DNA from 2 places in the Chryseobacterium tongliaonense genome. Region 1 is predicted to be linked to the other one. Evidence: riboswitches for the same ligand, from Rfam matches in the RefSeq annotation. Region 1 holds a riboswitch; the other holds the start of a gene.

The links. Region 1 has a riboswitch for thiamine pyrophosphate ahead of thiS (sulfur carrier protein ThiS). Riboswitches for the same ligand answer to the same signal wherever they lie in the genome.
Region 2: linked by a shared signal. The riboswitch ahead of thiM (hydroxyethylthiazole kinase) and the one ahead of thiS (sulfur carrier protein ThiS) in region 1 are both predicted to bind thiamine pyrophosphate.

What each region holds. Positions count from the first base shown of each region.
Region 1 is NZ_JBGFFD010000010.1:90,085-106,818, forward strand. Features, by position in the region: gene AB8P06_RS18185 (bifunctional aconitate hydratase 2/2-methylisocitrate dehydratase) at 1-1,839, shown strand, start outside; gene AB8P06_RS18190 (aconitate hydratase) at 1,890-4,157, shown strand; gene AB8P06_RS18195 (LytR/AlgR family response regulator transcription factor) at 4,223-4,909, opposite strand; gene AB8P06_RS18200 (sensor histidine kinase) at 4,902-5,921, opposite strand; gene AB8P06_RS18205 (TonB-dependent receptor domain-containing protein) at 6,111-8,234, shown strand; gene AB8P06_RS18210 (DUF5694 domain-containing protein) at 8,264-9,103, shown strand; gene AB8P06_RS18215 (HesA/MoeB/ThiF family protein) at 9,369-10,079, opposite strand; gene thiH (2-iminoacetate synthase ThiH) at 10,086-11,207, opposite strand; gene AB8P06_RS18225 (thiazole synthase) at 11,216-11,989, opposite strand; gene AB8P06_RS18230 (thiamine phosphate synthase) at 11,986-12,600, opposite strand; gene AB8P06_RS18235 (thiamine phosphate synthase) at 12,603-13,196, opposite strand; gene thiC (phosphomethylpyrimidine synthase ThiC) at 13,193-15,004, opposite strand; gene thiS (sulfur carrier protein ThiS) at 15,033-15,239, opposite strand; TPP riboswitch at 15,300-15,396, opposite strand; gene AB8P06_RS18250 (RluA family pseudouridine synthase) at 15,612-16,289, opposite strand; gene AB8P06_RS18255 (hypothetical protein) at 16,290-16,607, opposite strand; gene panB (3-methyl-2-oxobutanoate hydroxymethyltransferase) at 16,611-16,734, opposite strand, start outside.
Region 2 is NZ_JBGFFD010000011.1:42,258-58,991, forward strand. Features, by position in the region: gene AB8P06_RS18485 (LURP-one-related family protein) at 1-366, opposite strand, end outside; gene recR (recombination mediator RecR) at 479-1,090, shown strand; gene AB8P06_RS18495 (glycosyltransferase family 2 protein) at 1,092-1,931, shown strand; gene secG (preprotein translocase subunit SecG) at 1,984-2,328, opposite strand; gene AB8P06_RS18505 (M16 family metallopeptidase) at 2,452-4,485, opposite strand; gene AB8P06_RS18510 (M16 family metallopeptidase) at 4,538-5,851, opposite strand; gene AB8P06_RS18515 (ATP-dependent helicase) at 6,103-8,433, shown strand; gene AB8P06_RS18520 (TonB-dependent receptor plug domain-containing protein) at 8,555-11,275, shown strand; gene tenA (thiaminase II) at 11,386-12,036, opposite strand; gene thiD (bifunctional hydroxymethylpyrimidine kinase/phosphomethylpyrimidine kinase) at 12,023-12,856, opposite strand; gene thiE (thiamine phosphate synthase) at 12,853-13,479, opposite strand; gene thiM (hydroxyethylthiazole kinase) at 13,476-14,273, opposite strand; TPP riboswitch at 14,342-14,434, opposite strand; gene AB8P06_RS18545 (carbon starvation CstA family protein) at 14,639-16,480, opposite strand.

The sequences.
Region 1 (16,734 bases):
GGAGAACCAATTCTTGAAGAGGCATATTCTGTTGCTACGGGAACTGTTCTTACCATCAATACAAAAGAGAAGAAACTTTATAATGGTGATCAGGAGCTGATTGACATTTCTAAAGCATTCACTCCTCAAAAAATAGAATTTATCAAAGCCGGCGGATCATATGCGATCGTGTTCGGTAAAAAGCTACAGACCTTTGCTGCACAACTTTTAGGAATAGAAACACCACCTGTTTTTGCTCCATCAAAAGAAATTTCTCATGACGGGCAAGGTCTTACAGCAGTAGAAAAAATATTCAACAGAAATGCCGTAGGCATAACACCGGGAAAAGTATTACACGCCGGTTCGGATGTTCGCGTACAAGTAAACATTGTTGGTTCACAGGATACCACAGGTCTTATGACTTCTCAGGAACTTGAATCTATGGCAGCAACAGTGATTTCGCCAATTGTTGACGGGGCTTATCAATCAGGTTGTCATACCGCTTCAGTATGGGATAAAAAAGCTCAGGCAAATATTCCAAAGCTGATGAAATTCATGAACGATTTCGGTCTGATCACTGCCCGTGACCCGAAAGGTGAATATCACTCAATGACTGACGTAATCCACAAAGTTCTTAATGATATTACGGTAGATGAATGGGCTATCATCATTGGTGGTGACTCACACACAAGAATGTCTAAAGGAGTTGCTTTCGGGGCTGACTCTGGGACTGTTGCTCTTGCACTGGCTACCGGTGAAGCATCTATGCCGATTCCTGAATCGGTAAAAGTAACCTTCAAAGGGGATATGAAAGAGCATATGGATTTCCGTGATGTAGTTCATGCAACCCAGGCTCAGATGCTTAAACAGTTTGGTGGAGAAAACGTATTCCAGGGCAGAATCATTGAGGTTCACATCGGAACTCTTCCTGCTGACCAGGCATTCACATTTACAGACTGGACTGCAGAAATGAAGGCTAAAGCTTCCATCAATATTTCCGAAGACAATACCCTGATTGAATCATTGGAAATTGCGAAAGGCAGAATCCAGATCATGATCGATAAAGGGATGGATAATCATAACCAGGTTCTTCAGGGATTAATCAATAAAGCTGATAAGAGAATTGCAGAGATTAAGTCAGGTGAAAAACCGGCTTTAACTCCGGACGCGAATGCTAAATATTATGCTGAAGTGGTTGTAGATCTTGATGCCATTGTAGAACCTATGATTGCAGACCCGGATGTAAACAACGATGATGTTTCTAAACGATATACCCACGATACGATCAGAACTCTTTCTTACTATGGTGGAGATAAAAAAGTAGATCTTGGCTTTGTAGGATCTTGTATGGTTCACAAAGGAGATTTGAAAATTGTTTCCCAAATGCTAAGAAACCTTGAAAAGCAACAGGGTAAAGTAGAATTTAATGCTCCATTAGTAGTGGCTGCACCTACTTATAACATCATTGATGAATTAAAAGCAGAAGGAGACTGGGAATTATTGGAAAAATATTCCGGCTTTGAATTTGATGATAATGCTCCTAAAGGCGAGGCCCGTGTAGAATACAAAAATGTAATGTACCTTGAGCGTCCGGGATGTAACCTTTGTATGGGTAATCAGGAAAAAGCAGCTAAAGGAGATACGGTATTGGCAACTTCTACCCGTCTTTTCCAGGGAAGAGTAGTTGAAGATTCCGAACGTAAAAAAGGAGAATCTCTACTTGCATCAACACCTGTTGTTGTCTTATCTGCTATCATTGGAAGAATTCCTAATATAGATGAATATAAAGCTGCAGTGGAGGGTATCGACCTGACTAAGTTTACACCTCCTATCAAGGAGTTGGTTCAGGTTGGGCATTAATACTTCGGCTGCAGATAAACATAAATGTATAAACATTAATTCTAAGAGATATGACTTTTGATATTGATATGATCAAAAAAGTGTACGAACGTTACCCGGAAAGGATTGCTGCGGCAAGACAAATCGTGGGAAAACCGCTTACGCTTTCAGAAAAAATCCTTTATACCCACCTTTGGGAAGGAAATGCCACACAAGCACATGAGAGAGGAAACTCTTACGTAGATTTTGCACCGGACAGAGTAGCTATGCAGGATGCCACTGCACAGATGGCTCTTTTGCAGTTTATGCAGGCCGGAAAATCTAAGGTTGCAGTTCCTTCAACAGCACATGCAGACCACCTGATCCAGGCGAAAGTAGGTGCTGATAAAGATTTACAGGAAGGGATCAACAAAAACTCTGAGGTTTTCAACTTTCTGAGCTCTGTTTGTGATAAATACGGAATCGGGTTCTGGAAACCGGGAGCCGGTATCATCCACCAGGTTGTTTTAGAAAACTACGCATTCCCCGGAGGTATGATGATCGGTACCGATTCTCACACCGTAAATGCAGGAGGTCTCGGTATGGTAGCCATCGGTGTAGGTGGTGCTGATGCCGTAGATGTAATGGCAGGAATGGCTTGGGAACTTAAGATGCCTAAACTTATCGGTGTAAAATTAACCGGTAAAATGAACGGGTGGACGTCTGCAAAAGATGTTATCCTGAAAGTAGCAGGAATTCTTACCGTAAAAGGTGGAACAGGATGTATCGTAGAATATTTCGGAGAAGGGGCACTGTCTCTCTCAGCAACCGGTAAAGGTACTATCTGTAACATGGGTGCTGAAATCGGAGCGACAACTTCTACTTTCGGATACGATGATTCAATGAGAAGATATCTGGCTGCTACAGGAAGACAGGATGTAGTGGATGCAGCTGACAAAATTGCAGAACACCTGACCGGTGATGCTGAAGTATATGCAAATCCTGAACAATACTTTGATCAGGTAATTGAAATTAACCTTTCTGAATTGGCTCCTCATTTGAACGGACCTTTCACTCCGGATTTGGCAACTCCTGTTTCTGAATTCAGAGCTAAGGCTGAAGCTAACGGATGGCCTCTTGAGGTTGAATGGGCATTGATCGGATCTTGTACCAACTCTTCTTATGAAGATTTATCAAGAGCTGCTTCAATCGTTGAAGATGCGGTTGCAAAAGGTGTTAAGCCTAAAGCGATCTTAGGGATCAACCCCGGATCTGAGCAGGTAAAATTCACTGCAGAAAGAGACGGTTTCTTAGATTCTTTCAGAAAATTTGAAAACGCAAGAATCTTTACTAATGCCTGTGGACCTTGTATCGGACAATGGGATAGAGAAGGTGCTGAAAAAGGAGAGAAAAACTCTATCATTCACTCTTTCAACAGAAACTTTGCGAAAAGAGCCGACGGTAACCCGAATACTCACGCATTTGTAGCTTCTCCGGAAATGGTAGCTGCTGTTGCGATCTCAGGAAGACTGGATTTCAATCCGATTACAGATACTTTAACGAATGAATCCGGAGAGCAGATAAGATTAAACGAACCTCAGGGTTATGAGTTACCTGAAAAAGGATTCGCTGTAGATGATAACGGATACCAGGCTCCATCTGAAGACGGATCTTCAGTAGTGGTCAATGTAAGCCCTACATCAGACAGGCTTCAATTACTGGAAGAATTCCCGGCTTGGGACGGTAAAAACATTGAAGGAGCTAAAGTTTTAATCAAAGCTTTCGGAAAATGTACTACCGACCACATCTCTATGGCAGGGCCATGGTTGAAATACAGAGGTCACCTTGATAATATTTCAAACAACATGTTAATCGGAGCAGTAAATGCCTATAACATGGAAACCAACCATGTTAAAAACGAACTGACAGGTGAATACGGCGAAGTACCTGCCGTACAAAGAGCTTACAAAGCTTCCGGAATTCCTACTATCGTTGTGGGTGACCAGAACTACGGTGAAGGATCATCAAGAGAGCACGCAGCCATGGAACCAAGACACCTTGGTGTAAAAGCCGTATTGGTCAAATCTTTCGCAAGAATCCATGAAACAAACCTTAAAAAACAAGGTATGCTTGGAATAACTTTTGCCAATGAAGCTGACTATGATAAAATTTTAGAAGATGACACGGTTAACTTCCTAGATTTGGATCAGTTTGCTCCAGGTAAGCAATTAACTTTAGAGTTTGTACATGCTGATGGAACTAAAGACATCATCATGGCTAACCATACTTATAACGATCAACAAATTGATTGGTTTAAAGCAGGTTCTGCTCTTAACTTAATTAAACAACAGGAAAATTAATTGTTAGACTTATTTAATCATAAAAAAGCAACTTCGATTGGAGTTGCTTTTTTTATTTGAGATTTCTATTTGATTTTATTTAAAAGATTGGGTCTGTAACTTTCTCCTATGGGAATTTCCTTATCTGAAAAAAGAGTGACTTTTTTAATATCCAGACTTTTAATCTGGTTCAGATTAATAATATATGATTTGTGGATTCTTGCGAAAGATTTTTCATTAAGCTGCTGCTCCAGTGATTTGAGGGTATCCAGAACGATATACTCTTCTGTGGCAGTTCTGATATTCACGTAATCTTTAATACTTTCAATATAAAAAATATCATTAAAATTGATCCGGTGCAACTGTCCGGATGATTTAACGAAAAAATGTGATTCCGCATTATTTTCCTGAAATGAAAAACGTTCCTGAGCCTTCAATGCACTTTTCTGAAACCTTTCAAAAGAAATCGGCTTCAGAAGATAATCTACAATATTATGTTCATATCCTTCCAATGCGTATTCCGAGTAGGCTGTCGTCAGAATATATTTTTGCCGGTCACCCAAAATTTTCATAAAATTGATTCCTGTAAGCTCCGGCATCTGAATATCCAGAAAGATAAGGTCTGAATCATTTTTCTGCAGATATTCCAAAGCATGTATCGGATCCTCTGTAGAAAAAACCAGTTCAAGAAAAGGAATTTTTTCTACATAATGTTCCAAAAGAGAGATTGCCAATGACTCGTCATCTACAATGATGCATTTTATCTTATTCATTTCTTAAATCAATTTTTAAATCTACAATAAATTCCGTTTCTGAATCTTTGATCTCAAGGTCATGTTTGGGATATAATATTTCCAGTCTTTTCTTCACATTCTGAATACCAATTCCGGATACTATATCTTTCATTTTTTGTGTTTTATAGTTAAAAAGGTAAAAGTGCAAAACCTCATCATGACCTGAGATTTTCATTTTAAAACCTTTATCACGAAAATCGCCGTGCTTAAAAGCATTCTCCACAAAAGGAACCAGCAGCATCGGGGAAATCTTCAGATGAGGATGCTGTATATTCTTCTCAATGATCAACAGTTCCGGATTTCTGATCCTAAGCTTCTCCAGAGCGATAAGGCTGTCAATATATCCAATTTCCTTATCCAGAGAAATGGTGTCTTTTTCAAGATCTTTTGTGCTGTACCTCAACAATTGTCCAAGCTCTTCAATAGCAGGGAGGGCTTTATCTGATTTCTGATAGACAAGCGAGTAGATATTATTTAAAGAATTAAAAATAAAATGAGGATTGATCTGGGTTTTCAGCGCCTGAAGTTCTGCCTGTTTCTTTTCGATCAGAAGTTGCTTTTTATCATTTTCAGCCACACCATATTTCTCGAGTATCCATAAAATGCCGGCAATAAAAGTAGTCAGAGAGCTATTGTATATATTATCGAACAAATAGTAGAGAAGCCCTATATTTTCATCATAATTGCGAAAGCCAAGAGTAGGAGGCAGGATCAATTCTTCCAAAGCATATCTCATACTGGCAAAACACAGCAGAGTCAGTATAAAAACGAAAACTGCCGAATACAATTTCTCAAGTTTAAAAACCTTTGGAAAAATAAAGAAATACGAAATATAAAATGTGCTGATTTTTACAATAAAAAATGTAATCCTCAGAATGTGTATTTCACGACGGTTGGTCTCCGGGACAAAAAAATTAGGAGTAATGACAGTTCCTATAAAATCGAACCCCCAGTAAATAATTTGAAGCCAGATAATTTGCTTTTTATTCATATTCAAATATAAATCTCTAAAGGCATAATTCATCGATCGTTTTCGACAAAAACCTGTTTTTTTCCGACGAAATTTATTTGATACACAGAATTCCGCATTTCATCTAAAAACTGTTTTACCAACAACTCTCATCCCATATTTTTGTCTGAGAAATGTAATATAATTATCATTTAATCTGTCATTTATAATATGAAAAAACACATTTTATTTATAACATCCCTGGTTTGTTTCTTTTCAGCAGCACAGACCAAAGACACCGCCAAAGTCTACAAAATAGAAACGGTTACTGTGAATGGTAAAAAGAATCTGGTAGAGCGTAAAGTGGATCGTCTTGTTTACAATGTTCAGAATTCTATGCTTTCACAAGGAAGTTCCGGAACTGAGGTTCTTGCCGGCACTCCTTTATTACAGGTAGATGAAAATAAAGGTCTTCTTTCCATAGCGGGGAAAAATGGAGTTTCTGTAATGGTCAATGACCGGATGCTTAATCTTTCCGGGTCAGAGTTGATCAACTACCTTCGAAATCTGCGCTCTGAAAATATTCTGAAAATTGAAGTGATTACCACTCCTCCTGCTAAATATGAAGCTCAGGGCAACAGTGGAATTATCAATATCGTTCTTAAAAAAAACCAGAATCTTGGATGGAATGGTTACCTCAACACCGATTATACTCAAAAAACATATGCAGCGTTCAGTACAGTGGCAGGAGCAAACTATCAGAATGAAAAAATAAAAGCTTCTGTAAAACTGATGGGATACGATGGCCACAAAAGATCAGTAGAAAATTATAAAATAACAGGTGAAAATTCCTCTGTAAACATAAATGAAAGAAGGGATATGAATGACGGATTGGGTCTGAATGCCAATTTTGATTATTCTCTCACTAAAAATTCCAATGTAGGACTGGTATATGATATTTCGAAGGGACATTATGATATGGATATCAGCTCAAAACAAAACTATTTCACCAACAATACCCCCATTTTACAAACAGATACAGATTCAAGGCACCGTTCTACTTTTACTTCACAAATGCTGAATTTATACCTTGACCAGAAATTAGGAGAGCATAAGCTAAGCCTGGGCGCCAATTATTATGGAAACCTTCCGGATACTGAAGTTAATTTTACTACAAGAAATATTGCCAACAATTCAACACAAGTGGTAAGAAATCTTTCATCTGTGGATTATAAAATATATTCCGGTCAGGCAGATTTAACATTAAATTTCAAAAAAATCCAACTGGAAACCGGAGCTAAATACAGTCAGTTTTCCAATAATTCGGACATTGGATATTTCAATTTAATCGATGGTGATTATATTATGGATCCTGCCAGAAGTAATCAGTTTGATTATGATGAAAAGAATTATGCTGCCTATCTGAGTGCCAGTAAAGATCTTGGCGAAAAATGGTCTGTCAAGGCAGGCCTTCGTTATGAATATACACAAACCAACGGATTCTCACCTACTACGCAATCTCAGTCCGAAAACAATTACGGTAAGTTTTTCCCAACAGCCTATCTGTCTTATAAAGCCAATAATAACAATCAGTTCAGCATTAATTATTCCCGGAGAATCAACCGCCCTTATTTCCAGGCTTTAGATCCTTTCCGGTGGTATTCCAATCCGAACACCTATTATTCGGGAAATCCGAGCCTGCAGCCTTCTTTTAATCATAATATCGAACTCAACTATATTTTTAAAAATAAATTTTCTGCCCAGCTATATTACCAGAGAACAACAAATAATTTTGACCAGATTTCATTTCTGAACGGCATTGATCTTACCAGCACTTATGAAAATTACTACAATCAGAATATTTACGGGATCAATCTGAATTATACAGATACTTTCTTCAAAATCTGGGAAAGCAATATCTCCACTTCGTTCAGCTATAATGAGACTCAGATTACACAGTTCAATTTAGTTCCTAAGAACGGGCAGTCGTTTTATTATTCCCTCAACAATACATTTCAATTAAATAAGGCTAAAACATTCATGTTATTTATCAACTACTGGAATAATCTGCCATCCAGGGACGGGTATCTTTCTGTAAGGAACAAGGCAAGCTTTGATGTAGGAATCAAAATGAGCTTTGTGGAAAAAGCTCTTCAGATCAATCTTTCGGTAAGCGATATTTTCAGGCAGTCCGGACTTAAGGCTGATATGTATTTTACAGATAATACACAGTCATTCAACAACTATTGGGACGCCCGAAGAATGACGCTCAGCATCACTTATAATTTTGGAAACCAGAAAATAAAATCAAATAACAGAGCGGTGAATTTCGAAGAGAAAAACCGTGCACAATAATTTAATACTAATTTTAAAAAAATAAACTTATGAAAACTTTTATTTATATTTTTCTTATATGCCTTTCTACCTCAGTATTTGCTCAAAAAAAGCCTTCAGATTATTTTACAAATTCAAAGACGAAAGTTTTGGTTGTCGGCTCATTTCATTTTGATTATCCTAATCTGGATGCCCATAAAATCAATAAGGAAGATCAGATAGATGTACTTTCTCCCAAAACAGCAAAAGAAGTCACAGAACTTGTAGAATATATCAAAAAATTTAAACCAACAAAGATTGCAATTGAAGCCTGGCCAAGCTGGAATGCCAATCAAAAGCTGAAGGAATACAATGAAGGTAAACACCGCGACAAAAGAGATGAGCGTTATCAGCTGGCTATGAGAATAGCCAATGAGCTTAAAATAAACGAATTGTTTAGCATTGACGCTGAATCTGTTCTGGATGACCTTGAAAAACAGTTTGGGAAAACTGATTCTGCATTTTTTAAAGACCTCAGTAAGGATTATGATTTCAGAAGTGATGATCCGATATCTCAACAGTTTATTGCCTTCTACAAGAGTTCTGAGCCTAAAAATTTCAAATCTCTCTTAGACACTTTTACTTATATGAATTCCAAAGAAAGCCATCAATACGGATACGGAGCTTATTTGAGTGGTGATTTCAAACTGAGAGAATATGACGGTGCAGATATGCTTGCGCTTTATTGGTACAGCAGAAATCTGAGAATGTTTCGCAATATTCAAAACATTCCTCACAATGGTGAAGACAGAATTCTTGTGATTGCCGGAAATGGCCATGCAGCAATATTACGGCAGCTTTTTACCTCTTCCGCAGAATATGATTTCACTGAGTTTTCTTCACTGAAATAAATAAAAATGACAAAATTCATTTTTTGTCTAACAGAATATAAAGAATGTCTAAGCTTTAAAATATAGCACGAGAAATTTCGGATTATCCATCAATTATAAAATTCCAAAGAAAAACAAATTGGCCAAAGAAGCCCCGAATATCTTAAACAGCACTAAGAAAGAAGATAACGGCGGAGTAATGCAGCAGGGGCAGTAATTCATTTTCAATATTACTTAAGTTCGGCGGCGGGCTTTGCCCGCCGCCGAACTTTTAAAACAATATAATTTAAAAATCCAGATTCTGAAATCTCCAGTTTAAAGTATCTATCAATGTGATCCGATTGACCGTAACGGGCAGCTCTGTGATTATTTTCAAAGCCTGATGCGCCATCATACTTCCGATGATCCCGGGTAATGAGCCCAGCACTCCAAGGCTGTCACAATCGGGAACCTCTTCATTAAATGGTGGTTCGGGAAAAAGATCTCTTAAATTTTTACTTCCTTTATAGTTGAAAACAGCCACTTGACCTGAAAAACCCAGGATACTTCCATAGACCAAAGGTTTATTTATTTTTACACTTATATCGTTGATAAGATACCTGCTGGTGAAATTATCTGAGCCATCGACAATAATATCGTATTGTGAAAGAATTTTTTCTGCATTGGAACTTTCTATTTTTTCTTCAATTCCGATACAGTTTACCTGATGATTAAGCAACTCCACAAACTTTTCAGCACTTTTTACCTTTGAAATTCCTACACTATACTCATTGTGAACAACCTGCCGGTTTAAATTATGCAATTCTACGGTGTCAAAATCTACAATGCCCAGAGTACCCACTCCTGCTGCTGCCAGATATTGAATCACAGGGCTTCCCAACCCTCCGGCGCCAACGACAAGTACTTTTGCATCTCTGATTTTTCTCTGCCCTTCCATACCTATTTCGTCAATAAATATCTGGCGGCTGTATCTTGAAAAAAGATCTTCATTTTTCATTGTCAATTATTTAAATCCGTTATACACCGAATCCCAGTCTTTCATTACAGGATCATATCCCGCGGATTTGATCATTTGCCTTATCGTATTCATGCTTCTTTCATCACTGGTTTCAAACTGTTCCAGAGACTGCTTGTCAACTGCATATCCTCCCGGATTGGTTTTTGATCCTGCACTCATGGCTGTTGCCCCTAAAGACACAATATGATTTCTGAACTTTTCATTTTCTCTGGTTGAAATTGATATTTCAAGATCTTCATTCCAGATTCTGTAGGCACAGATTAGCTGTAAAAGGTCTTTGTCTTCCATGATAAAATTAGGTTCAATAATTCCTTCCGCTGGCCTGAGCCTCGGAAACGACACAGAGAAACGGCTCTGCCAATATTGTTTTTGCAGATAATCAATATGTAAAGCATTAAAGAAACTATCTACTCTCCAGTCTTCCAGCCCCAGCAAAACACCTAAACCTATTTTATGAATTCCTGCCTTTCCGATTCTGTCTGGTGTTTCAAGGCGAAAATCAAAGTTTGATTTCTTTCCTTTCGGATGGTAATGTTTATAGACTTCCTGATGATAAGTTTCCTGATAAACCAGCACAGAATGTACTCCTTCCTGATGCAGCCACTCATATTCTTCTTCTGATAAAGGCTGCACTTCTATTGAGATATTGGCAAAATGAGGTTTCAATAAACGGACAGCATTGAGAAAGTAAGAGATTCCAACGGTTTTATTCGCTTCTCCGCTTACCAGTAGCACATGATTAACGCCCATTGATTTAAGCACCGTTGCTTCTATGATGATCTCCGTATCAGAAAGGGTTTTCCTTTTAAGCTTATTATCTAAACTGAAACCACAGTAGGTACAGATATTCTGACATTCATTGCTGAGATACAGTGGTGCGTAAAGCTGGATGGTTTTACCGAAACGTTTCCGGGTAATTGATTGTGCCATATTCGCCATTACCTCCAGTTTTGGAGCCGCAGCTTCTGAAATCAGATTTAAAAAGTCATCTACTGTTTTCTGCTTTTTCTGCAGGCTGTATTCTACATCAGACAGGGTGACATTTTCAAGTTTCAGTTTTATTTCTTCCCAATGGTATTTCTTAAAAACCTCATCAAACTTCATCATAACCCATCTTATTCAAACAAAAAAGAAGTTAGCGGACTGGAAGCTTCAGCATGCTGATTGATCACTCCTAATCCTGATTCATAAGCTCTTCTTCCTGCAATAACGCCTTCTTTAAATGCCAATGCCATATTCACGGGATCTTTTGCCACGGCAATAGCTGTATTCACCAAAACGGCATCAGCTCCGATTTCCATTGCCTTTGCAGCATCCGAAGGCGCTCCTATTCCTGCATCTACCACAACCGGAACATTGCTCTGGCTGATAATAATTTCTAAAAAATCAAGCGTTCGAAGTCCTTTATTCGTTCCAATTGGAGCTCCTAAAGGCATCACGACTGCTGTCCCTGCATTTTCCAGGCGTTTGCACAGCACCGGGTCTGCATGAATGTAAGGCATGACGATAAAACCAAGTTTGGCCAGCTCTTCTGTGGCATACAGGGTTTCAATCGGATCGGGCAATAAATATTTCGGATCGGGATGAATTTCCAATTTCACCCAGTTGGTTTCCAAAGCTTCTCTTGCCAACTGGGCAGCCAATACTGCTTCTTTCGCAGTACGGGCACCTGAAGTATTGGGCAAAAGATGGGTTTTTGTTGGTTTCAAAGCATTTAACAGGTCATCTTCAGACGAGCCGGTATCTATTCTTTTTAATGCCATCGTTACCATGTCTGTTTCTGAAGCTATGATTGATTGGGTCATTTCCGCTAAATTTCCAAACTTCCCGGTTCCCAGAAAAAGCCTGGATTCAAAAATTCTGTCTGCTATTGTTAGTTTCTGATTCATTTCATGAGTTTTATAAATTCTTTTACAATGGTTGGCTGGCGGGTAATCTGCCCGGAAACAGCCACTCCGTAAATTCCGGTTTGCTGTAATAATTCTATATCGTTTAAAACAACTCCTCCTATTGCATAGATTTTTGGAATACTGATCGACGATTTTTCCAGATCCCGAAGAATCTGCTGATACCCTTCAAATCCTAAAACAGGACTCAGTTTTTCTTTTGTATCTGTGAATCTTAATGGTCCCAATCCGATGTAATCACATTGCTCTTCTATTCTCTGAAGTACATCTGTTATTGTATTCGCTGTTCCACCGATTATTTTATTCTTTCCGAGAATTTGTCTCGCTTCAAGTACCGAAGTATCATCAAGTCCCAAATGCACACCGTCAGCATCAATTTTTTTAGCCAGCTGTACATGATCATTAATGATGCAAACTGCCTGATATTCTGAACACAGTAGCTGTGCTTTAACACAAAGTTCTTCGAGTGCACTTTCAGAAGCATTTTTCCAGCGTACCTGAACCCATTGTACGCCGGCATCAAGTGCTTTACGGATATTCAATTCCTGCTCTTCTCTTGTATTTCCCTGAGAGATATATTGTATTTTTTCCATGATCAATTTTGAATGGTCATTATATTCCTGCATTTCCTGAAAACTTCCACAGGACGGTTATCCTGCCACACCGCTCCCAACAGAGCGATTCCATCGATATTTTCAGGAAGCAATTCACTACAGTTTGTTTCATTAATTCCACCTAAAGCAATTAATTTTACATTCCGGTTATTCCGTTGTCTGCATTCTTCCCGGATTGTCGTATCATCACCATACCCTTTTTTAGAGATACTCGGATAAAACGGACTTAAGAATGCATATTCCCAATGATCATCCAAAGCATTAAAAGCCTGAATATCATGCACAGAAGTAGACAGCATATAATCCTGAATATATTCCTGGTATATTTTATTCTGCCGATCAGCTTCTCTGATATGTAACCTGGAAATATCATATTTTGAAGCCAGTTCAAAATGACTGTGCAATACCACTTGTGAGAGAAAATTTTCATCAATCCTATTCAAAAAAACTTCCATCTCCTGCTTGCTTATCAGAGGTTTTCTCACATGAAGTATATCCAGCCCTTCCGGAAACATCTCATTGATATGCTTTGTTTCATCAGGGAGACATTCTTCCGGCGTTATCACGATGATCACAGATAAATTTCTTTTCCGCTTTCGATAAACTCCATTGATTTATCAAGCATTCCTTTTTCTGCTGATTCCCTTATTTCCTGGGTGATTTTCATCGAGCAGAATTTAGGTCCGCACATTGAGCAGAAATGAGCGATTTTAGCCCCTTCTGCAGGCAGTGTTTCATCATGATAAGCTCTTGCGGTATCCGGATCTAAAGAAAGGTTAAACTGATCTTCCCATCTGAATTCAAACCTGGCTTTACTTAAAGCATTGTCTCTGTATTGCGCTCCTGGATGCCCTTTTGCCAGGTCTGCAGCATGAGCCGCCAGCTTGTAGGTAATTACCCCGTCTTTTACATCTTTTTTATTCGGAAGTCCTAAGTGTTCTTTCGGGGTTACATAACAAAGCATGGCACATCCGAACCAGCCAATCATCGCCGCTCCTATCCCGGAAGTGATATGATCATAACCCGGAGCGATATCTGTAGTCAGTGGTCCTAATGTATAAAACGGTGCTTCATGACATTCTTTCAGCTGCTTGTCCATATTTTCCTTGATCATATGCATCGGCACATGCCCGGGACCTTCTATCATCACCTGTACATTATGTTTCCATGCGATTTTTGTCAGCTCGCCCAAAGTTTCCAGCTCTGCAAACTGTGCCGCATCGTTGGCATCTGCAATAGAACCGGGGCGAAGACCATCACCCAGAGAAAAAGCGACATCATATTTCTTCATAATTTCACAAATCTCCTCGAAATGGGTATACAGAAAATTTTCTTTGTGATGATAAAGGCACCATTTTGCCATAATAGATCCGCCTCTGGAAACAATTCCCGTTACGCGGTTAGCTGTCAGGTGAATATATCTCAGCAAAACTCCGGCATGAATTGTAAAGTAAGAAACTCCCTGCTCAGCCTGTTCTATTAAGGTATCTTTAAAAATTTCCCAAGTCAGGTCTTCAGGAACTCCTTTTACTTTTTCCAGAGCCTGGTAAATCGGGACGGTTCCAATCGGCACCGGGCTGTTTCTGATGATCCATTCTCTTGTTTCATGTATATTTTTTCCGGTAGATAAATCCATAATCGTATCTGCTCCCCAACGGCATGCCCAGACTGCTTTTTCCACTTCTTCCTCGATGCTTGATGAAACTGCGCTGTTTCCGATATTTGCATTTATTTTCACCAGAAAATTCCGCCCGATGATCATCGGCTCACTCTCAGGATGATTGATATTATTGGGAATGATTGCTCTTCCGGCTGCGATTTCGTCTCTTACAAATTCGGGAGTAATCTTATTTTTAGGGGTGTTTGCTCCAAAGCTGTTTCCGGTGTGCTGGGAAGACATTTCTTTTGAAACCGATTCAAGCTGCTCAATCCGCTGGTTTTCCCTGATGGCAACATATTCCATTTCCGGTGTAATGATTCCCTGTCTTGCATAAAAAAGCTGAGTCACTTCCTGATCTTCTTTTGCTACTTTCGGTTTATGATTATAGGAAAAACGAAGCTCATCAAGACGGGAGTCTGCCAGACGTGTCCTTCCGTATTCTGAGGAAATCTGATCTAAAACATGTACATCTTTCCTGTCCAGAATCCATTGTTCTCTTATTCTCGGGAGGCCTTTTAAAATGTCAATTTCTGCATTTTCATCGGTGTAAGGTCCTGATGTATCATAAATGGTTACGGGAGAATTATGCTCAAGCGTTCCGTTGGTAAGCTTTGTTGCGCTTAAATGTATTTCCCGCATTGCTACACTGATAGGATATAATATTCCTTCAACATAAATTTTCTTAGAGTTCGGAAAAGGCGAACGTGTAATTGAATGCGCCATAAGTAATTTTGGTATTAATGGGTATGAGTTAACCGCCTTGTGTGGCAGTGATAATTAAAACTGAATCCTGATCCTGAAGCAGAGTATCCGGCCATGACGATATGGGGATAATGCGGTTGTTGAGTGCAACAGCAATCCCCTTTTTGCGGCCCGGAGCTTCCAAAGCCATCAATGCTTCCAGATTTTCGGGAAGTACATCAAAAGTTTTTCGTGTGTGATTGATTATAAGTTCCATTCCTATGTTGTATTACATCAACTTTAGGAATGGCTATGATCGTACAATGGAATGTACAACAAAAGTCATCTCACTTTTCCCTACGCTGGTATGATCCAGATCAGGTTCAAAGGGTAAAGTCTCAGTCTGTTTGCTACAGACACCCCTAAAGTATGGGACGAAATTAGGCTATTTTTTTAGAATGGACAAAATTTTGAAATAAAAAAAGACTGCTTCGGGTTTGAGCAGTCTGTATTTTATATAAATTAATTTATCGCAAGGTTAGACAAGAATAAAGCAGAAGAATCTAAGTTAAAGATAAGCAGAGTCGTTTCACTTACTGATGAAACACAAATGAAACCTGATCATCATTTATGCTATTAATTATCAAAATTATTCTTCACAGGCTCTCCAGATTGCGTCGTTTTGCGGGACAGGAGCTGTGATTTGAATGTTTTCTTTTGTTACCGGATGAATAAATTCCAGTTTTCTAGCATGAAGATTGATTCCGCCATCGGGATTAGAACGCGCCGCGCCGTATTTCAGGTCTCCTTTTATCGGAACTCCGGTTTTAGATAGCTGTGCCCGAATCTGATGATGTCTTCCGGTTTCAAGATCAATTTCAAGAAGCAGGTAATTATCCAGACTTTTAATAACATGATAGGTTAAAATGGCTTCTTTGGCACCATCCGTTGCTTTTGGAAAAACGATCGCTTTGTTATTTTTTTCGTTTTTCTTTAAATAATGAATCAGCCTTTGACTTTGAGGAATCATTTCTTTGGCTACAACTGCCCAATACGTTTTTTTTATTTCCCGGTTTTTCACCATCTGGGTAAGTCGGGAAAGCGCTTTGGAAGTTTTAGCATAGATCACCAATCCTGAGGTCGGTCGGTCTATACGATGCACCAAACCGAGAAAAACATTTCCCGGTTTGGCATCTCTTTTTTTTATAAAATTTTTTATTGACTCCAGTAATGATTCATCTCCGGTCTTATCTCCCTGTACAAGCTGACCGACTTTTTTATTGATCACCAGAAGATGGTTGTCTTCATAAACAATCTGTTCCTCCATTTATCTGTTGGGTCTGTTGGATAATGATAAAATAATTCCACCGAGAAGTCCTAATGTTTTCATTCCTGCCAATCTTGATTCCAATGGTAAAAATGCTCCGATAATACAAAGTGCGGCAGCAGCATACATCGGGTAAACAAAATTTCTGTTTGAAAGAAAAGGAGCCTGAATAGCAAAGCTTATTCCTATCAGGATATAAAATACTCTTCTGGAAAGTATATTGCTGACCTCCGGAGAGAAGAAATTAAACCATCCGGCTGCAAGGCAGATCAATGCAACAACGGAAATAACTCCTTGTATAGTCTGTTGGTTTTTCATCAATTAGTAACTTTCTTTTTCGTTTGGAAAATCTACGTTTTTCACATCTTTTACATATTGGGCAACGGCACCAGTGATTTCCGTATAAAGATCAAGATATCTTCTTAAGAATTTCGGGCTGAAACCC
Region 2 (16,734 bases), on a different contig from region 1:
TTTCGTCCACGCATTATCTTCGGTAATGGTAAACCTCTGCTTGTCATTTTCATCCAGAACATCATAGGATGATTTCCATAAAGAACGCATTCCTTTTCTCGCCAGTCTTCCGTAGTTTTTATTGTCTACCAGATCATTTAAAGAATAGGATGCATTAAAATCGATCCATTGATTGGCTTTGATCCTGAAAAGTTCTTTAGACTTGCTTTCATCATTAAAAACGATAACATCTTCTTTTAGCTTGAACATTTTCTGACGAACGTAAGCCACATAGTTTCCGTTTTTGTCCGTAATGTTGAAGTCACTGGATAATGTTGTAATCTTAAATTTAAAATCCAGGGGATAATTCAGATTTTTAAGTACCATTTAGTTTATTTTTTTCATATTTTTTTCAAAGATATATTTTTTATCGGAAAGGGTGAGGATTTAAACGTGTTAAACCCATAAATACTCATCTTTTTATAGTATTTTTGTAATTATGGATTACCCAAGTAAAGTTTTGGCAAAAGCAGTGGATGAGATTTCGGGGCTTCCCGGAATTGGCAGGAAAACAGCTTTGCGTCTGGCATTACATTTATTGAAGCAACCCAATTCCAGAGCGGTAAGCCTGGGCAATTCTCTCATTAATCTGGTCAACGAGATTAAATATTGCAAAGACTGTCATAATTTCTCAGATTCTGAAGTTTGCGAGATCTGCAGCAATCCTAAAAGAAATGATGAAGTTATCTGTATTGTGGAAGATGTACGGGATGTGATTGCTATTGAAAATACAGGGAAATATACAGGGAAATACCTGATTCTGGGTGGGAAAATTTCTCCGATGGAAGGAGTAGGACCGAATCAGCTGAATATTCCGAGTATTGAAAGAAAGCTGAATGAAGGAAGTGTAAAAGAATTTATTTTTGCGCTGAGTGCAACGATGGAAGGAGATACTACGGCCTATTATATTTATAAAAAGTTTAAAAATTTCAATGTCAATTTCTCAAGTATTGCAAGAGGTATTTCGGTAGGGGATGAGCTTGAGTACGCGGATGAGATTTCCCTCGGGAGATCCATCATCAACAGACTGCCTTACAACGAAAAGGATTAAAATGAACATCAAGCTGTCCATCGTCATTGTCAATTATAATGTTACTCAACTATTGAGAAACTGTCTTCTATCTATCCGGAATTATATTGAAAATATCAATTATGAAGTGATTATTATCGATAATGCTTCTACAGATTCTTCATGGGGCGACCTTATTCCTGAATTTCCTGAGTTTCATTTTATTGCTTCCGAAAATAATGAAGGTTTTGCCAAAGCAAATAACAAAGCGATAAAAACCGCAAGGGGAGAATATATTTTGCTTCTGAATCCGGATACGGAGCTGGAAGGGTTTGATATGCTGCATATCCTGGATTTTGCAGATTCAAAAACTGATTTTGGATGTCTGGGCGTAAGAATGCATGATGCGAAAGGTGATTTTCTGCCTGAAAGCAAACGGTCTGTTCCGGATATGTTTAATTCTTTTGAAAAATTATTTACCAACTTCAAAAAAAATAACTCCAAATCTTATTACAGAAATGATATTGGTGAGTATGAGAACGCTGAAGTAGAAGTAATTACCGGGGCATTTTTCCTCGTAAAAAAAGAGGTATATGAAATGGCCGGAGGTTTGGATGAATCTTATTTTATGTATGGGGAAGATATTGATCTCTGCTATACATTATTGAAAAAAGGGTATAAAAACTATTATTACGGGAAAGCCTCAATCCTTCATCATAAAGGGGAAAGTACGGTAAAAGATGAGGTTTATCTCGACCGGTTTTACGGGGCGATGCATATTTTCATAGACAAATATTACAGAGAGACAAAGCCTTTGCAATATTCCTTTTTAAAAGCCGGCCTGAAACTTCGCCAGAAAATAGAACGGATCAAACTAAAATAAAAAAAGCAACTCAATTTGAGTTGCTTTTTTGTATATATAAATTAATACTTGCTTATTTGGCCGGAGTTTGAGCCGGAGTAGTTGTGGTCTGGGAAGCCGGAGCAGATTGCTGTGCAGGAGCTTCTTTCTTAATCTGCTGCTGAGCCGGAGCTGCCTGTGCAGGTTTTCCAGTGATTACAACACTGATAAGGATAAGGACGATGATTACCGCTCCTAAAGTCCATGTTGCTTTTTCCATGAAGTCATTTGTTCTCTGTACTCCGAACTGTGCAGAAGATGCACCTCCAAAAGTACTTGAAAGGCCTCCACCTTTAGGGTTTTGAGCCATAACAATAATTACCAGTAAAACGCTAGCAATCATAATAAGAACCATCAATAGTATAAATATAGAATCCATTAATTTTGATATCTTTTTGAATGGGCAAATTTAATCTTTTTTTACTGAATGACAAAAAAAGATTTGAGTAAAAATCAAAACGGCAGCAATTTGCTGCCGTTTTGATTATAAATATTTAAGTTCTTATTTGAAATCAGAATCTTTAGCCTGATTTATCTGATAAGATTTTACGGCTAAATTAATATCCATTCCACCCATATTCTGAATGATGGTGAATGGCATTTTTACCCCTGATACGTCTTTGTAATCAGAATAGCTTGCAGGAACAGATTCACCTTCAGCAGTTTTTACTTCTCCGGTTTTCAATCCTGTTTTTACGCTATAGTAATACGTATCTTTTGCTCCTTTTATAACATAAGAATCTTCATTGTTGTATTTTTCGATTCCTGCCAGTTTGTATTCAGGAGATTTTGCAAATGCTAATTCCGGGAAAAGCTCAGTATCTTTAGACATTTCAGCTTTTTGCTTATCACTTAAAGGGGCTTTTTGACCCTGAACTTCCATATAACCGTCTTTCCCGTCAAAAACTATTTTTTGTACCGTATTTCCCATCATACTTACGTTCAGATTCATTTTTCCACCTTTAGCCTGAAGAAGCTTCATGCTCATATCCATTCCCTGTACTTTTGTTGTCGCATCCATAGAAACGGAAGTTACTTTCTGAACAGCTGCCAAACCACCGATAGCATTGATGTATTTATCTGCAACAGATCCGATCGTTACATTAGCATCTACTTTTTGTGCAGCAGGTTTTGCAACAGGATTAGCATCTTTATCAAAATACTTTACAGGATAGCCCAGTTTTTCCAGACCTTCAGAAATATCGGAAGCTTTACCTGCGATGAAAATTCTGCTCTGGTTAGGTAAAATCGTAGTTTTTACTGCATTTGCAACGTCTGCAGCTGTTACTTTATCAATTGATTTTAGATAATTGGTATAGAAGTCAGCTGGTAAATCCTGAACTTTTTGGTTTAATGCAAATCTTGCAATCGTAGCCGGCTGCTCTAAAGACATGATGAAAGAACCTTTTAATTTAGCTTTGGCATTTTCCAGTTCTTCAGGTTTTACAGTAGAGATAGCGTTAAGTTCATTCATAAATTCCTTAACTGCTTTATCTGTAACTTCGTTTCTTACGCTCGCACTTGCAGAAAACTGTGGAGAATATTTACTTGCGCTCATGCTTGAGTAAGCCCCATAAGTAAATCCGTTTTTCTCACGAAGATTCATGAAAAGCCTAGCTTCACCCCCACCTCCAAGGATATAGTTGGCGATTGTTGCAGGGAAATAATTAGCGTCTTTCATTTTCAATGTGTTCAGGTTGTTTAGGGAAACAACAGACTGTACCGCTGAAGGAACGTCAACAATATTGATTTCAGTTTTTGCAACATTAGCAGCTGGCTCCAGTGGTGTAATAGGCGTATTCGCTTTTTTCCAGCCGCTGAATGCTTTTTCAATTAAAGGTTTTACCTGATCGAATTTTACATCTCCAACGACTACTAAATAAGCATTGTCCGGAGCGTAATATTTTTTATAAGTATTTTGTACATCAGCCAATTGAATTTTATTGATCGATTCAATGGTTTCAAATTCACCTCTTGAAGTGTTTTTTCCATACATCAATGCATTGGAAACTCTGCCTGCGATAGAAGATGCATTTTTCTCGTCAGATTTTAACCCTTCAATTGCTCTTTCCTTAGAATTCTGAATTTCTTCTGCAGAAAATTTAGGATTAATGATTGCATCAGCCATCAAACCTAAAACTTCAGGAAAATATTTTGAAAGTGAGTTTGCTGCGGCACCGTTTGAAGAGAAATTAAGATTAGCTCCAAGATAATCGATCTTTTTGTTGAAATCATCTTTGCTGATATTGGTTGTTCCGTTTTCGAACTGTTCAGCCATAATTTCGCTTACTCCGGTTACATTTCCTTCGTTGTATGGCGCTCTGTCCATAGAAAGGCTTGCGCTTACTCTCGGTAATTTATTGTTTTCCACGACCATTACCGTAAGACCGTTGCTTAGCTGGAAAGTTTTTGGCTTTGCAATGTTGATCGCAGGAGTTGGTCCCGGTTTTGGCATTGCATTAAGATCTATTTTTTGTGCTGAAACCGTTCCTGCGAATAAAAACGCTGCAGCTATATATGTTAATTGCTTTTTCATTTGTAAAAATTTAATTTTAATAATCATGTTTTAAACCTAAAAGTTTAATTGATTACTTTTTTTCAGGTACATAATTAATGATTATTCTTTGGTTGGAATTAAGATACTTTTTAGCCGCATTTTGAAGATCCTGTCTTGTGATCCCTCTGTAAATGTCGATTTCTTTGTTGATCAAATTCGTGTTGCCCATCAATACGTGGTTTGTTGCCAATGAAGCAGCAATTCCCTGGATGCTTGAGTTTGCATTAACAAACTGGTTTTCGTACTGGTTCTGAAGTTTCTGATAATCTTCTTCAGAAATTAAAGTTGTCTGCAATTTTTTGATCTCTGCATCAATGTCAGTCTGTAATGCCTGCTTAGTTGTTTGTCCCATTGGGATTGCGAAGAATGCAAAAATACTGTAATCTTCAAGTCCCTGGTTGAAAGCTGCTACCTGAAGTGCTTTTTTATCCTGGTCAACTAATTTTTTATATAAAACTGAAGATTTTCCGTTGCTTAAATAAGAAGAAAGCATATCTAAAACATAAGCATCTTTTTCTTTATTACCCGGCGTTCTGTATGCAAAAATATAAGCCGGAAGCTGGATGTTAGGGTCTGTGGCAGTTACTTCTTTTTCCTGAGTGATAGGAGCATCTTTAGGGAAATCTTTCGGATAAACAGTTCCTTTCGGAATTCCACCGTAGTATTCCTGAATCCATTTTTTAGTCTGCTCAGGTTTTATATCTCCGGCCACCACTAAAGTAGCATTGTTAGGAACATAATATTTTTTATAGAATGCCTGGAACTCTTCTAATTTAGCAGAATTTAAATCTTCCATAGAGCCGATGGTCGGCCAGTTGTATGGGTGATTGGTGAAAAGGTTTTTCTGAATAGTTGAGAAAAGATTTCCATAAGGCTGGTTATCCATTCTCAGTCTTTTTTCTTCTTTTACAACTTCTCTCTGAGTATCTACTCCTATCTGGTTAATTAAAGCATGACGCATTCTTTCAGCTTCCATCCAAAGGCCTAATTGCTCATTGTTGGAAGGAAAAGTTTCATAATAATAAGTTCTGTCATTGGTTGTATTGGCATTGTTTTGTCCTCCGTTTGAAGAAACAATTTTAAACCAGTCACCTCTTTTAATGTTTGGGGTTCCTTCAAATAGAAGGTGCTCGAAGAAGTGAGCAAAACCCGTTCTTCCCTTTACTTCATCCTTTGCACCTACGTGGTACATTACACCCGTTGTTACTACCGGTGCAGAATTGTCCTGGTGAAGAATTACGTGAAGACCGTTTGGTAAGTCATACTCTTCAAATTTAATTTGTTGTGCATTTAAAGCCATCCCGAAGAAAGCTGCAGCAGCAACAGAAAGAAGTCGCTTTTTCATAAAGTAGAAATTGTTTTGCCAATTAGTATTAGGAATAGAGTATTTGTTACAATTTAAAATGGAAAATTGTCGTAAATTTCATAATAAATTAAGGATTATTAGAAATAATGAAAAGGTTTTTAAAAACATGGATTTTAAAATTTGCAGTTTAAAATGATTGATTAAAGTTGGATTGTCAGAATTGGTGTGATTTCAAAATTTGAATTCTCCTTAGAATACATTAATTTTGTGTTCCAAAATTTTTTTGCTGTATGGATTATCTGAAAGGACTCAATGAATCACAATATGAAGCTGTTACTACACTACAAGGCCCCTTAATGGTGCTTGCAGGAGCAGGTTCAGGAAAAACACGTGTGCTTACTATGCGTATTGCTCATCTGATTACCAATGGTGTAAACCCTTTCAATATTCTGGCGCTTACCTTTACCAATAAGGCGGCAAAAGAAATGAAAGAACGTATTGCAAAGGTCGTAGGGCAGAGCAATGCAAGAAGTCTCTGGATGGGAACTTTCCACTCGGTGTTTGCAAGAATCCTGAGAAGTGAGGCCCATTATCTGGGATATCCTTCCAATTTTACAATTTATGATCAGCAGGATGCTTTAAATGTCATCAAAAAAGTATTGAAAGACATGAATATTGATGCAGATCTCTATAAACCCAAAAAAGTACAGGCAAGAATTTCAACCTATAAAAATAACCTGATCACGGTAAAAGCCTATTTCAATAATCCGGAGCTGATAGAAGCGGATGAAAAAGCAAATATGAAATTCATCGGGCAGATTTACCAGAAATATGTGGAAGCCTGCTTCAGAAACGGTGCAATGGATTTTGATGACTTATTATTGAAAACAAATGAATTGCTGACCCGTTTTCCGGAAGTGCTGGCCAAATACCAGGACAGATTCAGATATATTCTTGTAGATGAGTACCAGGATACCAACCATTCCCAGTATCTTATTGTAAAAGCACTGGCTTCAAAATTTGAAAATATTTGTGTGGTGGGAGATGATGCGCAGTCTATTTACTCTTTCCGTGGTGCGAATATTTACAATATCCTGAACTTTAAAAAAGATTATCCTGATGCTGTGACAGTTGCTCTGGAGCAGAATTACCGTTCGACAAAAACCATCGTAAACGCAGCGAATGTTGTTATTGCAAAAAACCTGCAGCAGTTTAAGAAAAATGTTTTCAGTGATAATGAAGAAGGTGATAAAATAAAAATATACCGCTCAATGTCTGATGCGGATGAAGCGAATTTTGTGGCCGGAAATATCTGGGAACTTAGAAACAGGGATCAGAGAAAATACAGCGATTTTGCTATTTTATACAGAACAAACTCTCAGACGAGGGCTTTTGAAGATTCATTAAGACGTAAAAATATCCCGTATAAAGTATATGGCGGTTTATCTTTCTACCAAAGAAAAGAAGTTAAAGACCTTATCGGCTATCTTCGTTTGCTCATCAATGAAAACGATTCTGAAGCTTTGATGAGGATTATTAATTATCCTGCAAGGGGAATCGGTGAAACCACTCAGAATAAGCTGATTGTTTTTGCAGATGCCCAGAATATCTCGGTTTCCAAAGTGTTGAGTAATCTTCCGATGTATGCTCCACAATTAGGCTTTAATAATGGAGTCATTACCAAGCTTAATGATTTCTGGTCGATGATCAAAGCATTTCAGGTATTGCTGAAAACAGAAACAGCTTACAGTGTGGCGATGGAAGTGGCGAAGCGAAGCGGACTGATCAAATTTTTAAAGGATGATCAGACCCCGGAAGGGATTTCCCGTGTAGAAAACGTTCAGGAATTGATGAACTCAATGCAGGGGTTCATTGAAGAGCAAATGCAGCTGGAGGACGGAGATCCAAGCCTGTCCAACTTCCTTGAAAATATTGCCCTTTCAGCAGATACTCAAAATAAAGATAATGAAGAGGATATGGTATCTCTGATGACGATTCACCTTTCCAAAGGTCTGGAATTCCCGGTAGTGCATTTGGTGGGAATGGAAGAAAACCTTTTCCCGAGCTTCATGAGCTCAGCAACAAGAGAAGATCTTGAAGAAGAAAGACGTTTATTTTATGTAGCATTAACGCGGGCAGAGAAGCAGGCATTTTTCTCTTATGCCATTTCACGTTTCCAGTGGGGAAAAATTACCGATGCGGAACCTTCAAGGTTTTTAAGTGAAATTGATGATGAATTTATAGAATTTATCAACCCGGCTATTGAAAAACGTTTCATCAATAATGCAGGCGTTAAATCAAATATTTTTGATGAGCACCCTTCTGAGATGAAAAGCTTCAAAAAGGTTGAAAAGAAATCTATCGAAAGAAATGAAAATTCAAAACCGATTGCCGAGCCAAGAAAATTAAAGCCTGTAAGCACTGCAAAAATTATCAATCCGAGTGGAGCTTCTTCCCAGGATATTGAAGTGGGAGACAAGGTAAGACACGACCGTTTCGGTATCGGAGAAGTTACGCTCTTAGACGGAACCGATCCGCAGAATATCAAGGCAAAAGTGGTTTTCATGCATGAAGGAGAGAAAAATCTTATTCTTAAATACGCCAAACTAACCAAGATTTAAAAGAAATAGACACAGGCTATTAACATTTTTTATAATTTATAAGTCTACTTGTTTTGTAGACTTATAAATATGACATACATTTGCTCCTCAAAAATCATTTAAATAATAAACTGCAAAATGTATGAAAAATAAAAAGACAATCTTTTCGGCTTCTGTTTTATTTTTCCTTGGAACTTATGCTTATGGCCAGGAAAAAGATACCTTGAAAACGGCTAATGTAGAAGAAGTAGTGATCCTGGGTTCAAGAAGCGGAGCGAGATCAAAAGTTGACAGCCCTGTACCGGTAGATGTATTCAATATAAAAGAATCTTCTGTAGTTCTGCCACAGACTAATATTTCCCAGATTTTAAATGCTGTTGCGCCATCATTTACTTCTACGGTTCAGACCAATTCAGATGGAACGGATCATTTGGATCCTGCACAGCTGAGAGGTTTGGGCCCGGATCAGGTGCTGGTTTTGGTGAATGGTAAGAGAAGACACACTTCAGCATTAGTGAATGTGAACGGAACTCCGGGAAGAGGAACCGTGGGAACAGATTTAAATGCAATCCCTTCCTTTGCGATTACCAGAATAGAAGTACTGAGAGACGGTGCCGCAGCGCAATATGGTTCCGATGCCATCGCGGGTGTGATCAATCTCGGATTGAAAAGAGATACCGGAAAACTAACGGGACAGTTCACCTACGGCGGAAATCTTACCCCAACAGCGAATGATCATACCGGGGATTTTGACGGACAAAACTTTCAGGTTGACCTTAATTACGGGAATAAAATCGGAAAAAATGGTGGATTCTATAACATAACCTGGACTTCACAGTTCAGAAATCCAACTTACAGGGCAGGAACAGAAAGCGGAAATATTTATAATGCTTACAACGCTATTGAGAAAAGAGCCTTAAATGACGGAGTGAACCTTTCATCACTATTCAGTAATATCAACAATACTCCCAATTCACAACAGATTGTAAATTATATTCATCAGTATGCTCAGAATGTAAACTATTTTTCACAGGATTTTCAGAATCAGATTCAGGGAGCGAATACAATCGGAGCTTTGCAGGGTTTATTAGGAGCGAATGTAACTGATCAGGAACTGGCCTACAGAGGACTGGACAGAAAAGATTTCAATATGCAGGTGGGACAGTCTAAACTGAATAATCATCAGCTTTTTGCCAATATAGAAGTTCCCATTAATGATAACTGGAAAGTTTATACGTTCGGAGGCTACAGTTTCAGACATGGTACTTCCGGCGGTTTTTACAGAAGACCCAATCAAGGCAGAACTTTTACCGGATTGTTTGCAGACGGATATTTACCGCAAATAGGAACGGATATTCAGGATTTATCACTTTCAGCAGGAATTAAAGGAAACTGGGACGGCTGGAATATTGATTTTAGCAATTCATACGGACAGAATTCTTTTGATTACAATATTCAGAATACGGGAAACACTTCCCTGAGATTTGCTTCTCCGAATGAATTTAATGCCGGCGGATTAAGATTTTCCCAAAACACCATCAACCTCGATTTTTCAAAAAAATATGATGTATGGAAGGGAATTAACATTGCATTCGGAGCAGAGCACCGTTATGAAAATTTTAAAATAACAGCAGGAGAGGAAGCTTCCTATGCAACCTATGATGTGAATGGAAATGTATGGAATGGCAGTACCCAAAGGCCTACCGATTTCTTTGGAAATACACTTCCCGGCGGATCACAGGTTTTCAGCGGTTTCAGGCCTGAAAATGCAGTCAATAAAAACAGGCAGTCTGTTGCAGGATATGCCGACTTTGAATTCAACTTTACCGACTGGTTATTGGTAGATGCGGCAGCGAGATATGAAAATTATTCGGATTTTGGTTCGACTTTCAATTATAAGCTGGCTTCAAGAATTAAAGTGGATCGGAATCTTAATTTCAGATTTGCCGGTTCTACAGGTTTCAGAGCACCTTCCATTCACCAGATTTATTATAATGTAACGTCTACCTTATTTACCAACAATCAGCTTCTGGAGGTGGGAACTTTCAGTAATGATTCAAAGATTGCAGGGCTTCTGGGAATTCCGAACTTAAAACAGGAAACTTCAAAATCGGCAAGTGTAGGGTTCACTTATAGAATTCCTTCTGTGAATCTGACGTTTACGGCTGACGGATATTTCACAAAAATTGATAACAGAATTATTCTTACCGACCAGTTTACCAAAGCTGCGGTTCCGGATGCTGCCAAAGCTGCATTTGATCAGGCCAATGTAAATGCAGGCCAGTTTTTTGCCAATGCTATTGATACGGAAACCAAAGGGGTAGACGTTGTGATCAGCCACAATGCAAGATTTTCAGGAATAAAACTGGATAATAATTTTGCAGTTAATCTTAATCAGACAAACAAGGTAGGCGGAATTCATTCATCAGGTTTACTGCAGTCTGCCAATCTGGAAAGCACTTATTTTTCTGAGAAATCAAGAGTATATCTTGAAGAAGCGGTACCAAGAGTAAAAGCGAGTTTATCTCATAACCTTACCTGGGAAAAAGCAACTTTCTATCTGAGAAATACTTATTTCGGAAAAGTAACCGGAGCAGATATTATAGATGCTAACGGCGATGGTGTTATTGAATTTAATGAGCATCAGCAGATCACAGATAAAATCATTACGGATGTTTCTGTAGCATACCAGTTTACAAAAAATGTAGGATTAACGTTGGGAGTAAACAACCTGTTTGATATTTATCCGACTAAAAACCTTACCGCTTCCACGAATAATGACCAATTTATTTATTCTCGGTCTACCTCGCAATTCGGGCAAAACGGGAGGTATGTTTTTACAAGGCTTAATTTTAATTTTTAAGCTCAAAAGAATACAGATTAATTAATATCCCTTGAGATAACCGGTATTTTCATAGGCTTTCAAACCGTGTTTTTCTCAAGGGTATTTTTTGAATAGAGTTTCCTGAAGCTTTATTTCCAGGTTCTCAGTTCATAGGCTGCTTCCCAGAAATGAAATTCCATTCGGGAAGACATGATAAAAGCCTCTGTCATTTTTAGCCTTATTTCCGGAGTACTTTTTTCAGCGATTCTGTCACATATGTTGATAGCCTGTTCAACAGCGATCGCAAATTCATCACCACCATAAGTATCAATCCATTTCTGATAAGGATTATTGACTGAATTTTGATTTTTGTAAATATGGTCTCCCACTTCCTTGTAAATCCAGAAACAGGGTAATACCGCTGCAATAGCGACTTCTACAGGCTCTAAAGCGGCCGTACTTCTGAGAAAGTGGATATAATGATGACAGGCCGGTTCCAAGACACCTTTATCAGTAACCCCGAAATCTTTGAAATAAAACTCGTGCAATGCATTTTCTACCACTATGGCATTCTCTGCAAACCGCATGTAGGCGAGCACGTCTTCTATATCCTGAATTTTTGCTGCGATGAGTGAAAGCGTCCGTCCGAAATGCTCAAGATACAAAGAATCCTGGGTCATATAAAAACGGAATTTCTCCTGTGGAAGCGTACCTGCTGATAATTCCTTAATAAACGGCATTACGAGAATAGATTCGTAACGTTCTTCTATAGCTTTCCAGGTTTGTTCAGACCATTTCATTTTTGATAAGTTTCTGAGGATTAAAAAAGTGATTAAGAGGGCCGTTCCCTTGTCCTGTCTGTACATCTTTGCCGTTTTTTATGGCTTCATAAACATATTGCTGGCCAAGTGATACGGAGTCATATAAAGTCTTTCCCTGAGCCAGGTAAGCGGCTATTGCAGAAGAAAGGGTACAGCCGGAGCCATGGGTATTATTAGTCTCAAATTTTACCGTTTCAAAAGAATGGAAATTTTCATCCGCATCAAAATACAAAGAAGTAATGGTTGAGGTTTCCTGATGGCCACCTTTAAGGAGTATGCTTTTGCACCCAAGCTGTTTGATCCGTTTTCCGGCGGAATACAAGTCGTCCAGAGTTTGTATTTTCATATCAGCCAGAATGGCGGCTTCATCCATATTCGGTGTAACGACATCGGCAATGGGAAAGAGCTTTTCTGTAATGGCACTTATTGTCTCTTCCTCAATCAGACGGTGTCCGCTTGTAGCCACCATTACAGGATCGAATACAATGGGTATCTTTTTATATTTGTTTAAGGTCTGAGCAATGGTTTCAACCAGTTCAGGAGTGTGAACCATCCCGATTTTGATCGCATCAGGGAAAATATCATCGAGAATGGCCTCAATCTGATCTCCTACAGCCTCTACCGGAATCGGATAAATTTTTCTTACTCCCTGAGTGTTCTGAACGGGAAGAGCAGTCAATACTGACGTTGAAAAGCAGCCCAATGCAGAAGCTGTTTTGATATCGGCCTGAATACCTGCGCCGCCGCTTCCGTCAAATCCTGCAATCGTTAAAACAGATGGATAGGTATATTTTTTCATTTTAAAATTTCATTTTTTAATTCATAAGCTGCCTTTTGCGGATCATTTGCCTTACATATTGCGGAAACAACAGCGATACAATCTGCTCCTGCTTTTATCACGTCCCTGGCATTTTCCGGATGTATATTACCGATGGCCACCAATGGTTTACCAGTAAGCTGCCTGATTTTAGAAACACCTTCAAGTCCCCATTCAGTTACTGTATCGGTTTTTGTACCGGTTTTGAAGACAGGGCTTATTCCCAGATAATCGGAAACAGCGGCCTGCTCATTTTCAAGCTGGGAGAGATATTCTACGGAATAGCCGATGATTTTGTTTTGAAAGACAGGTTGCTGCCTTAAAAGCACAGGTTCTGTATCATTATTTCCTACATGAATCCCTGCTGAACTGATCTGTTTTGCAACCTCAGGATTGTCATTAATAATCAATGGAATGTTGTATTTATCGGTTATTTCTTTCAACCTTCGGGCCTTATCTGAAAATTCTAATAAAGAACTGTTTTTTTCTCTGAGCTGAATAATATCTACACCTCCGAGAATGGCCAATTCGGCTACTTCAAGAAAGTTCCTGCCGGCACAGTCAGCCTCGGATATCACTAAATACAGCTGATAAGGAAAACTCATTGTTTTTCGATTTTCAGGTGATTGGTAAATTCTGCCTCAGAGATGTTATACAGTTTATCAATCAGATTGACCTGTAAACTTCCGGGACCTTTGCTTTCCCCAACAGCAATTTCGCCTGCAATTCCCATTAAGGTCATGGCGGCAGCTACGGCCAGGACTTTATCTTCTGAAACTCCCATGAATGCTCCGATAAGTGCAGTAGCAGAGCAACCGAGACCGGTTACTTTTGTCATTAAAGAGTGTCCGTTTTTGATCAGTATTTTTTGATCATGACTGAGAATGATGTCTGTTTCCCCCGAAATACAGACTATAGTATTATACTGTTGTACAAGACTTAAGGCAGCATCTGTTGCTTCATTGCTTTTTGCAGTGCTGTCTACACCTTTGGTTGCAGTTGTCTGGGTTTGGGCTAATGCAATAATTTCAGAAGCATTCCCTCTGATAACGGTTGGTCGATATTGTAGAAGCTGATGTAAAACTTTATCACGAAATGCAGTTGCTCCGGCACCTACCGGATCTAAAACCCAGGGTTTATGAGCAAAATGGGCGGCTTCGGCAACCATAAGCATTGAATCAGACCAATATTCATCAAGGGTACCGATATTGATGACCACAGAATGCGCAATATTTACCATATCCCGGACTTCTGATTGTGCGTGAGCCATCACAGGTGAAGCACCTACTGCTAAAAGAGCGTTGGCTGTATTGTTCATGACAACATAATTGGTGATGTTATGAACAAGGGGAGAATGTTGTTTGACGAGTTGTATCTGTTCCCAAAGAATTTTTTCCATTGTTATTGATTAAAATAAAAAATAGCTTTAGGAAAAATCTGAAACAAAACAAAAGAGACATTGCTGAAGAATGTTTCTTTGCTTTTCCCTACGTCGGTGTAAGCCGTATCAGGTTCAAAGGGACTCTCTCAATTCTTTTCAGAATACCCCTAAAGCAGAACAAATGTATAAAAATATATCGGGCAGTATAGTAATATTGCTTTAAAAAAATTAAAAAAATAATGTCATTGCCAACCCAATTCAGCAACCGGTAGTAGAATTTACTGCAGATTACCTCACTTCAGTTCGCAATGACACCAATTAAACTTACTCTCTCAACTCATAACTCATAACTCTTAACTTATAACTCATAACTTACAACTCATTTACCTTTCCACCATCTCCTTCACCGGCTCACCATAAAAATCGATTTCGGATTTATTGATTTTTAAAAGCTGGTACCATTTCGTGAAAGCTCCTATGAATACGATAAGCATGAGAACCATGGCGACAACGGCCAGTGTTGCCAGTAAATACTGTTCTTTGGGAATATAGATCGTTGTGACCTGAATGTATCCTGCCCAGAATGTAATCACAGCCATAAAAACTCCGGGAATGGCAGAGCATAATGCATATTTTCCCCTGTTGAGCCGGATCAGCATGGTGGTACAAACAATGAGCCCGCAAGCTGCCAATAACTGATTACTGATCCCGAACAACGGCCAGATACTGCTTACATTGCCGGTAAATACAAGATATCCCCAGGCGAACGTAAAAAGAAGGCTGCTGATAATAATTCCCGGCACCCAGTTTTTATCATTAAACTTCGGGATTACGGCACCCAGCATTTCCTGCAAAAAGAAGCGTCCTACCCGTGTTCCGGCATCGATAGCTGTAAGGATAAACACGGCTTCAAACATAATGGCAAAATTATACCAGTAAGCCATCAGCTGATCCATATATGGGATTTTATTAAAAATATGGGCCATTCCTACGGCTAAGGAAACAGCACCACCGGTTCTTCCATGCAGGTCAATACCGATTTTTTCAGAAAAGTAATTGATATCTACTCCATGTAAAGACGGATGGGCAGCCAGGAAAGCATCATAAGATTCTTTGGGTGTGTTGATGGCGAAATAATCACCGGGCATCAGTGTACAGGCAGCAATCAAAGCCATGAGTGCCACGAAACCTTCCACAAGCATTGCTCCATAGCCTACAAAAAGGATTTCTCTTTCTTTATTAAGCATTTTGGGAGTAGTACCGGTTGCAATAACAGCGTGAAAGCCTGAGATAGCCCCGCATGCAATTACAATAAAAATAAAAGGAAGTACAGGTCCGCCGATGATAGGTCCGCCACCATTTACAAACTGGGTAATAGCAGGCATCTGTATCATTGGATGTATAGCGATCACACCAATAGCCAGCATAACAATAGTTCCGATTTTTAAATAAGTAGAAAGGTAATCTCTCGGTACCAGAAGAAGCCATACCGGAAGTACAGAAGCCAGAAAACCATATAATGGAATGGCAATGGAAATTGTTGTAATATCCCATGAAAACAGATTATTCATCGTTTCATTCTGCATGAGATTGTGACCGCCGATGATTCCTGCGATCAGAAGAATACCACCCAGGATGCTTGCAAAAGTCACACTGTTTTTACGGTATCGCATGATCAGTCCCATGATGATTGCGATGGGCATTGTAATAACCACTGTAAACAGAGACCACGATGCTTCATGCATTGCATTGATACAGGCCAGAGAAAGCCCCGCCAGTGTAAGAATTAATATAAATAAAATAGCAAAACCGGCTACGGTTCCTGTTGTTTTCCCGATTTCTTTGGAAGCAATGGTCGCTAAACTCTGTCCTTTATGCCGTACCGATGCAAATAAAACCACCATATCATGTACACCACCTCCCAACACGCATCCTATCAATATCCATAAAGCGCCGGGAAGATATCCGAACTGGGCAGCCAGTACAGGTCCTACCAATGGTCCTGCGGCAGCAATGGCCGCAAAGTGATGCCCGAAAAGAACATTTTTATTTGTTGCTACATAATCTTTTCCGTCTGCAAATTCCAACGCGGGAGTGGTATTGTTATCATTGAGCCGCAACACCTTATTGGCCATAAAAATTCCGTAAAAACGGTAGGCAATTGCGAAGATCAGTATTGAAGTAAAAACTAAAGTTAACGCATTGATGTTATTTAAGAAATCCATATCTGTACGTGTTTTTATGAATAGATAATTAAAATTTTGGTTTAATTTATTTTGAATAATTTAAACATTGGCCAAGTTAATTATTTTGTGTATAAAAAATACAGATATGTATATTAATCTAGCAAATTTATTGAATTTGGAATTTTGTATTAACAGTATATTATTTAAAATTAATCATTTATGATGATAAATGAAATGAAAATATATATACGCCACATAAACTCTCAACTCATAATTCATAACTCATAACTTCT